4 regions of the Pseudomonas sp. MYb118 genome follow, and region 2 is predicted to be linked to each of the others. Evidence: predicted binding sites of a transcription regulator. Region 2 holds the regulator's gene; each other region holds the start of a gene.
What was found. Region 2 encodes FliA, which starts transcription of late flagellar genes. Its sites were predicted from a motif close to CTAAAGTTTNNNNNNNNNNNGCCGNTAA; they were not measured.

Region 1 (2,182 bases), on a different contig from region 2:
GCGGTCATTTCATGCATGGCGGTGGCCACCTGATCGGTCTCGACTTTCTGGCTGTTCACACCGGCGCTGGTTTGCTCGGTCACGGCAGACAATTCCTCAGCCGAGCTGGCGATCTGGGTGACGCCGTCGCGGATGCTGCTGATCAGGTCCCGCAGGGTGGCGCCCATTCGCTGGATGCCTTGCTGCACTTCGCCCAGCTCATCGCGGCGAGTCACTGGCGCGTTCAGGGTCAGGTCACCGGAGGCGATTTTTTCTACCACCGCCAGGGTCTCGCGCAGCGGATGGGTGATCTGGCGGGTGATGATCACGGCGGCCAATGCGCCAAAGATCAGCGCCAGCAGCGCACTGATGACTTGCTGGGTGCGAGCGACGCTGCTTTCCTTGTCGCGAAATTCGATCTGCACCTGATAGAGGCGGTCGCTGGTTTTTTCGATGTCGGCGGCTTGCGCTTTCATCGCATCACCGGCTGCATTGACCTGTGCGGTGGCGCCGATGAGTTGGCGCAGGGCGTCGCGGTAGGCGCGCACAGCCTTGTCCAGTGGCTCGGCCTGAGCCGCTGCGCTCGGCAAGCGCTGGGCGAGAGTGGCGATGTCGGCCAGGGCCGTTTCGAACTGCTGCAAGGCGTCGCGCTCGGTTTCCGGCGTGAAGTTGGCCAGGTAGCCTCGGACTTTCAGGCGGATCAGCATCAACTGGTCCTTGGTGCCGGTGGCGGCCTTGAACTGTTCCAGGCGCGAAGCATCGTCACCGGATGCGGCCTGCGCGTCGCGGTTGATGGTGTCGACCAGCTCGATGGCGCGATCGGCTGCCACAGTCATGGCGTCGCGCGCGGCGAGTATGATGCGATAGCTTTCGCGCATCTTGTTCAGTGACGCTTGAAACGCATGGGTCGCCTCGCTCTGCTCCTGGAGCAGCTTGACGTTCTCCGGCGCGGTGGAGACCTTGATCAGCGCTTTCTGCTGCTCGATGAAAGTGTCGAGTTTGTTCTGGACGAGGCTGGCGCTGGCGTCGTTGCCGCTGCTGAGCATGTATTCCAGGCGTGCGGCGCGTAGGGCGGTCAGGTCGTTGTTGAGTTGGGTAATCTCACCCATCCGGTTGCTGCGGTCGATGACACCGCCCAAACTGGTCCAGCCGGTCAGCGCGAGAACGCCCGTGAGCACCAGCACTACGCCGAAACCCAGGCCGAGTTTCACATTCACTTTAAGATTTGCGAACCAACTATTCATGAGTTCTCCAGCCGTGTGTGTATGAACCGCTTGTCGCTGGAGCCTCGAATTTTCGGACCCAACCTCCGTTGGATCGGCAGCCAAGGCTGAAGCTAAAGTGCATTCCAGAGCGGTTGTACGATCTCTTTGGGGGAAATAATCGGTTAAAGCCCGTTTTTCATCCGCTGCCCTGTGGCGGCTTTTTTCAATCTGATCAAGGAACGCCCATTGGACCGATTCCAGGAAATGCAGGTTTTTTCCGTGGTTGCCCAAGAGCAAGGGTTTTCGGCCGCATCGCGACGTCTGGGAATGTCGGCGGCCAGCGTGACCCGCGCGGTGGCGGCGCTGGAAAAACGCATCGGCACCTCGTTGCTGACGCGCACCACCCGCAGCGTGCACCTGAGCGAAGCCGGCCAGCGTTACCTGGATGATTGCCGGCGGATTCTGGCCGAGGTGCAGGAGGCCGAGGACTCGGCGGCGGGTAGCCACGCAGAGCCCCGTGGACAGCTGACGATCACCGCGCCGGTGTTGTTCGGCGAGCTGTTCGTCACGCCGGTGGTCGTGAGTTATCTGGCGCAGTTTCCCGAAGTGATCATCAATGGCCTGATTGTCGATCGTGTGGTGAGCATGGTCGAGGAGGGCGTGGACGTGGCTGTGCGCATCGGTGAGTTGCCGGATAGCAGCCAGCACGCGCTGCGTGTCGGTGAAGTGCGGCGGGTGATCTGTGCATCGCCGCACTTTCTGCAAACGCAGGGGCGGCCCATGCATCCTCAGGATCTGGTCCGTGCGCCGGTGATTGGTACGTCCTCCATTGGCCAGCAGCGCCATTGGCCGTTTCATGAAGCCGGCGAAGTGCTCAGCGTGCGTACGGAACCGCGCCTGGTCGTGACCTCTAATCAGGCTGCAATCCGCGCCGCCAGCCTTGGCTTTGGTTTCACCCGCGTGCTGTCGTATCAGATCGCCAACCAGATCGCTTCGGG
Region 2 (2,182 bases):
AAAGGTGGCGTCGGCAAGACTAACGTGTCAGTGAACTTGTCCCTGGCTCTAGCTGAGCTCGGCCGGCGCGTCATGCTGCTGGACGCCGATCTGGGGCTGGCGAACGTCGACGTTCTGCTGGGGCTGACGCCCAAACGTACCCTGGCCGACGTGATCGAAGGCCGCTGTGAGCTGCGCGACGTATTGCTGCAAGGGCCTGGCGGTATCCGTATCGTTCCGGCGGCTTCCGGCACCCAGAGCATGGTGCACCTGAGCCCGGCCCAGCATGCCGGCCTGATCCAGGCGTTCAGCGATATCGGCGACAACCTCGATGTGCTGGTGATCGACACCGCTGCGGGTATTGGTGACTCGGTAGTCAGTTTTGTCCGCGCCGCCCAGGAAGTCCTGCTGGTGGTCTGCGACGAGCCGACCTCGATCACAGACGCCTATGCCCTGATCAAGCTGCTCAACCGCGATTACGGCATGAACCGCTTCCGCGTCCTGGCCAACATGGCCCAGAGCCCGCAGGAAGGGCGCAACCTGTTCGCCAAGTTGACAAAGGTCACGGATCGTTTCCTTGACGTCGCCCTACAATACGTGGGCGCCGTGCCTTACGACGAAAGCGTGCGCAAGGCTGTGCAGAAGCAACGCGCCGTGTATGAAGCTTTCCCGCGTTCCAAGTGCTCCCTGGCCTTCAAGGCTATCGCGCAAAAGGTCGATACCTGGCCACTGCCCGCCAACCCGCGTGGGCATCTGGAATTTTTCGTCGAGCGTCTCGTGCAACAAACGGCAGGACCGGTGCTATGACAGCCAGCGGTTACAACCTCTACAAGAAGTCGGCGCGTGACGCGCAGTACGAGCTGATCGAGCGTTACGCGCCCCTGGTCAAACGCATTGCCTACCACTTGCTGGCGCGTCTGCCTGCCAGTGTGCAGGTCGAAGACCTGATCCAGGCCGGGATGATCGGCCTGCTGGAAGTGTCGACCAAATACGACGCCAGCAAGGGCGCGAGTTTCGAGACGTACGCGGGCATCCGCATCCGCGGCGCCATGCTCGATGAAGTGCGCAAGGGGGACTGGGCGCCACGTTCGGTCCACCGCAATACCCGCATGGTCAGCGACGCAATTCGCTCGATTGAAGCTAAAACCGGCCGTGACGCTAAAGATCACGAAGTTGCGGCCGAACTCCAATTGAGTCTCGATGATTATTACGGGATTTTGAACGACACCCTGGGCAGCCGGTTATTCAGTTTCGACGATCTTTTGCAGGACGGCGAACACGAAGGTCTGCACGAGGATGGCGCGAGTGCTCATCTCGAGCCGTCACGCGATCTGGAAGATGAACGCTTCCAGGCGGCGCTGGCGGACGCGATTGCCAATTTGCCGGAGCGCGAGCGACTGGTGTTGGCGCTGTACTACGACGAAGAGTTGAATCTCAAGGAAATCGGTGAGGTCCTGGGAGTCAGCGAATCTCGGGTCAGCCAGTTACATAGCCAGTGCGCAGCCCGTTTGCGGGGGCGTTTGGGGGAGTGGCGAGCGCGCTGAAGGCAGTGTGGGGACACTGCGAACGTGGCTGGTGTGGTGTTGAACCGCACCGGTCTCGATCTGTTGTGCTCCAGACAGTCATTGAGTGCTTTGCCAAATTGATTGAAATGGCGCGTCCAGGTGCTGGGCGCGTTTAAGACTGCTTGGAGGTCGAATTGGACAAGAACATGAAAATCCTCATCGTTGATGACTTCTCAACGATGCGGCGGATCATTAAGAACCTGTTGCGTGACCTTGGGTTCACCAACACGGTCGAGGCCGACGATGGCACCACCGCCATTCCGGTCCTCAACAGCGGAAGCATCGACTTTCTGGTAACCGACTGGAACATGCCTGGCATGACCGGCATTGATCTGCTGCGCCACGTGCGCGCCGATGAAAAGCTCAAGCACCTGCCGGTGCTGATGGTGACCGCCGAAGCCAAGCGCGAGCAGATCATCGAAGCGGCCCAGGCCGGTGTAAACGGCTATGTGGTCAAACCCTTCACGGCCCAGGCGTTGAAAGAAAAAATCGAGAAGATTTTCGAACGCATCGGTTGAGTCACGGCGCCACGGGGGAGCTATGGACCACAAAGAATCTTCACTGGGTGACTTCGAGTCGACCCTGAAAAAACACGCGGTCGAACTGGTCGAAAGCCTTGAAAAAGGCAAGTTCGGCGA
Region 3 (2,182 bases), on a different contig from region 2:
ATAGAGTTTTTTGCTCGCGTCCTGGCTGACCGCTTGCAGGCTGTTGAGGTTGAGGTCCACGGACAGCGAAGCGATGACTTTGCCGTTGAGCATCAGCGGGAAGACGATGCTGGTCATCAGCACCTTCTGGCCGTCGATCTCATAAAAGTAGGGTTCGATCACGCAGGGCTTGAGCGAGGTGCGCGGGCAAGTGAACCAGGCGTTGGCGGGCTCGCCGCTGGGGCCGGTGCGGGTGTCGGCGATGTCGCTTTCCGGCAGCGCCATCGAGGTCAGCTTGCCGGGGGCCGGTTGCGACCAGTACAGCGCGAATCGGCCCTTGTCGTTGCTGCCCAGTTCCGCCTGCTCGGCGAACAGTTCGTCCTTGCCATCCAGCGCGTTGGGCTCAAACACCAGGGACAGCCCCAGCAACTCCGGATTGGCCTGCAACGCCGACTTGACCTGGCGGGTCAGGTCTTCGCGCAGGTCGAAGGCATCGAGAAAGCGTTTCTCCGCCTGATCACGCAGGAACAGCACCTGACGGGAGAATCCGTGGCCATATTGATAGGCGTCCATGAACTGCCGGCGAATTTCCAGCGCCTGGATTTCGCCCCGGGATTCGATACGGGCCTGGGCGGCCTCGTTGAGCATTTCCATGCTTGAAACTTTCACCAGCTCGGAGCTGTGCTCCATGCGATACAGCGAAAGGCCGACCAGCAAGGTCACGATACCTGCCAGGCAGAGGCCGGCGAGGAGGGTGATCTTCCATTGAATGGACAGTTGTCGGAGTGACATGGAGGTATCCTTACTCGATAAAAATCTGCGACTTTGCAGTTTAACGGCCGCGAATCCGCTTTCTTTATGTCGTGCGTCAATACCGCGAAACAATTTATCCAGGGCTGTTGCCCTCAGGCGGTCGCGTTGACTTTGACAAGGTGGCGGTGCTGCGGCACAGTGCGCGCCCTCTAATAAAACCCATTCCCGACTCCGCTGGCGGCCCTGTGCAGACTGCCGGCCGGAGTGTTTGCGCTTGTCTGGAGTAACGATGATTAATGCTGTAATTGCCGCGGTCGGCGTCATGCTGATACTCAGCCTGTCCCGCGTGCACGTTGTGATCGCACTGATTGTCGGTGCGCTGGTGGGTGGCCTGAGCGGTGGCCTGGGCATCGACGCCACCCTCAAGGCATTCAACAGCGGCCTGGGTGGCGGGGCGACGGTGGCGTTGTCCTACGCCTTGCTCGGCGCTTTCGCGGTGGCGATCGCCAAGTCCGGCTTGGCCCACGCGCTGGCGGACAAGGCCCTGGCCATGGTCGACCGCCAGCACGCCACGGGTGGTCGCCAGGTCAAGTGGTTGCTGATCGGGCTGCTGTGGGTGGTGGCCATCGCTTCACAGAACATTCTGCCGATACATATCGCCTTTATTCCGTTGCTGGTGCCGCCACTGCTCTATGTGCTGACCAAGCTGCAACTGGACCGTCGCCTGATCGCCTGCGTCATGACCTTCGGCCTGATCACCCCGTACATGTTCCTGCCGGTGGGGTTCGGCAACATCTTCCTCAACGAGATCCTGCTGGCCAACGTCGCCCGCAGCGGCGTCGATATCAGCGGCATCAACGTCACCCACGCCATGGGCATCCCGGCGCTGGGCATGCTGGTGGGGCTGGCCGTGGCCTTCATCAGCTATCGCAAGAAACGGGTCTACGACCTGGCGAAAATCGAGCAGGTCGAGCAGGTCGCGGTGACGTACAACCCGCTGAGCCTGATGGTGGCCGGCGTGGCCATCGCGGCGGCGTTCATCATTCAGCTGTTGCTGGACTCGATGATCATCGGTGCGCTGGTGGGCTTTCTGATCTTCTCGGTGTCGGGCATCGTCAAGTGGCGCGATACCGACGACCTGTTCACCGAAGGTATGAAGATGATGGCCATGATCGGCTTCATCATGATCGCCGCCTCGGGGTTCGCCGAGGTGATGAAGGCCACCGGCCAGGTGCAGACGCTGGTCGAGGCGTCGGCCGCGTGGATCGGCCACAGCCAGGGCATCGGCGCGTTGTTGATGTTGTTGGTGGGGCTGCTGGTGACCATGGGCATCGGTTCGTCGTTCTCCACGGTGCCGATCCTCGCCGCGATCTTCGTGCCGCTGTGCGTGCAACTGGGCTTCAGCCCGATCGCCATCGTCTGCATCGTCGGCACCGCCGGTGCCCTGGGC
Region 4 (2,182 bases), on a different contig from region 2:
GTCCCCGGCGAGGCTGCGTGCCTCGCTGGCCTGACTCGATGCCTGGGCGGCATTGCGCGCGATGTCCTGGGCGGTGGCGCCGAGCTGGTGGATGGCGGCAACGACACTGCTGGTGCGTGAAGCCTGCCGATCGCAATTGAACATCGACGAGTTGGAGGCCGCCACCACCCGCAGCGCCACCTCATTGACCTGCCCGGTGGCCGAGCACACTTCGCGGATGGAACCGTGGATACGCTCGACGAAACGGTTGAACGCCAGGCCCAGCAGGCCGAATTCGTCGTGGTTGTGGACGGCCAGGCGCCGGGTCAGGTCGCCCTCGCCGTCGGCAATGTCGATCATGGCGCGGGTCATGACGTGCAGCGGCCGGATCAGCAGGCGGATCAACAGGCCCAGCAGGGCAATGATGATCACCACGGCAATGACGGTCGCCACCACGGCCGAGGTGCGAAATTGGTTGAGCATGGCAAACGCCTGGTCCTTATCCACCGACAGGCCGATGTACCAGTTCACCGACGCCAGCCCCTTGATCGGGGTGAATGTGACGATGCGGGTTTTGCCATCGACCTGGACTTCGCTGATGTCACTATTGATGCGCGGCGTGTGATCCGGGTAGGCCTGGGCCACGGACTTCATCACCAGGCTTTTGTCCGGGTGCACCAGAATCTTGCCGTCGGCGTTGACCAGGAAGGCAAACCCCATGCCGTTGAAATCCAGCGCATTGAGGCTGTCGATGATCATTTGCAGGCTCAGGTCGCCGCCGACCACGCCGATGTGCCGCCCCTGCACAGCGATGTTCTGCACGATGGAAATCACCTGCTTGCCGGTCGAGACATCGGTGTAGGGCTCAGTCAGCAGCGCAACGCCGCTGTTCTGCGCGCTCTTGTACCAGTCCCGCTCGCGAGGATCGAAGCCTTCGGGCATCGCGTTGTCGGGCCGCATGATGAAAAAACCATCGCTGGCGCCGAGAAAACCGGCGACGAAGGCGCGGTTGAGGGTCTTCTGCTCCAGCAGTTGGGTGATATGGCCCCGGCGTGGGTCGAGTGCGATGTTTTGTGCGAGGTTTTCCACCAGCAGGCTGCGCCCGTTCAGCCAGCTCTGGATATTGTTGGCCGTCACGCTGCCCATTTCATGCAGGTAGTTGTTCAGGTCATTGCGGATCGCGTGGCGTTGCATATAGTCGTTGTAGGACGTGAACGCAGCGAAGGCGAGGGTGACGATGAAGGCGGCCACAAGCAGGATCTTGTGACTGAAGCGCATATTTTTATGCATGGATCGAATGTCCCGATAAGGTCTTGGGACCCACGACGTGCTTTTATATAGGCACGCGACATGGGCGACGGATGAAGTCACGTTGATACGTCCGTCTTCGCCTTAGGGGATTACCAACAACCCTGTTATCGGTCGTCAGCGATCAAAGTTTAATCGAGGCGGGCAAAATGCACGATTCATCGCAACTCGTTATGGGGGCCGACCCTTCAGGCCAGCCGATTGCCCAGGCCATGCGCCTGGCCAACCGCCACGGGCTGGTGGCGGGCGCCACCGGGACTGGCAAGACCGTGACCCTGCAACACCTGGCCGAAGCGTTCAGTGACGCTGGCGTGGCGGTGTTCGCCGCCGACATCAAGGGTGACCTGTGCGGGCTTGGCGCGGCAGGCAATCCCCAGGGCAAGGTGGCCGAACGCATCAATGGCATGCCCTGGCTTAACCACACGCCCCAGGCTTACCCCGTGGCCCTGTGGGACATTCACGGTCAGACCGGTCATCCGTTGCGCACCACCCTCAGCGAAATGGGCCCGTTGCTGATCGGTGCCCTGCTGGAATTGACCGACAGCCAGCAGTCGGCGCTGTACGCCGCGTTCAAGGTCGCGGACCGCGAAGGCCTGCTGCTGCTGGACCTCAAGGACCTGAAGGCGCTGCTCAACCACCTGCGCGAGCACCCTGAATTGCTCGGCGACGACGCCGCGCTGATGACCACGGGTTCGAGCCAGGCGCTGTTGCGGCGTCTGGCGGTGCTGGAGCAACAGGGGGCCGACGCGCTGTTCGGCGAGCCGGCGCTGCAACTCGAAGACATTCTGCAGCCTGCGGCTGATGGTCGCGGACGCATTCACCTGCTCGATGCCAGCCGTCTGGTGCATGAAGCGCCGAAGGTCTACGCGACCTTCCTGCTGTGGCTGCTGGCCGA

Region 1: ABVN20_RS13805 (methyl-accepting chemotaxis protein) is a predicted target of FliA. The motif match lies at 1,294-1,321, and genes of this name have one in related genera.
Region 3: ABVN20_RS27305 (methyl-accepting chemotaxis protein) is a predicted target of FliA. The motif match lies at 812-839, and genes of this name have one in related genera.
Region 4: ABVN20_RS07555 (methyl-accepting chemotaxis protein) is a predicted target of FliA. The motif match lies at 1,395-1,422, and genes of this name have one in related genera.

The regions. Positions count from the first base shown of each region.
Region 1 covers NZ_JBFRXN010000002.1:1,722,535-1,724,716, reverse strand. Annotated here, with positions in the region: gene ABVN20_RS13805 (methyl-accepting chemotaxis protein) at 1-1,223, opposite strand, end outside; gene ABVN20_RS13800 (LysR family transcriptional regulator) at 1,431-2,182, shown strand, end outside.
Region 2 covers NZ_JBFRXN010000001.1:23,607-25,788, forward strand. Annotated here, with positions in the region: gene fleN (flagellar synthesis regulator FleN) at 1-786, shown strand, start outside; gene fliA (RNA polymerase sigma factor FliA) at 783-1,523, shown strand; gene ABVN20_RS00130 (chemotaxis response regulator CheY) at 1,691-2,062, shown strand; gene ABVN20_RS00135 (protein phosphatase CheZ) at 2,085-2,182, shown strand, end outside.
Region 3 covers NZ_JBFRXN010000004.1:279,834-282,015, forward strand. Annotated here, with positions in the region: gene ABVN20_RS27305 (methyl-accepting chemotaxis protein) at 1-771, opposite strand, end outside; gene ABVN20_RS27310 (Na+/H+ antiporter family protein) at 1,025-2,182, shown strand, end outside.
Region 4 covers NZ_JBFRXN010000002.1:376,314-378,495, reverse strand. Annotated here, with positions in the region: gene ABVN20_RS07555 (methyl-accepting chemotaxis protein) at 1-1,269, opposite strand, end outside; gene ABVN20_RS07550 (helicase HerA-like domain-containing protein) at 1,437-2,182, shown strand, end outside.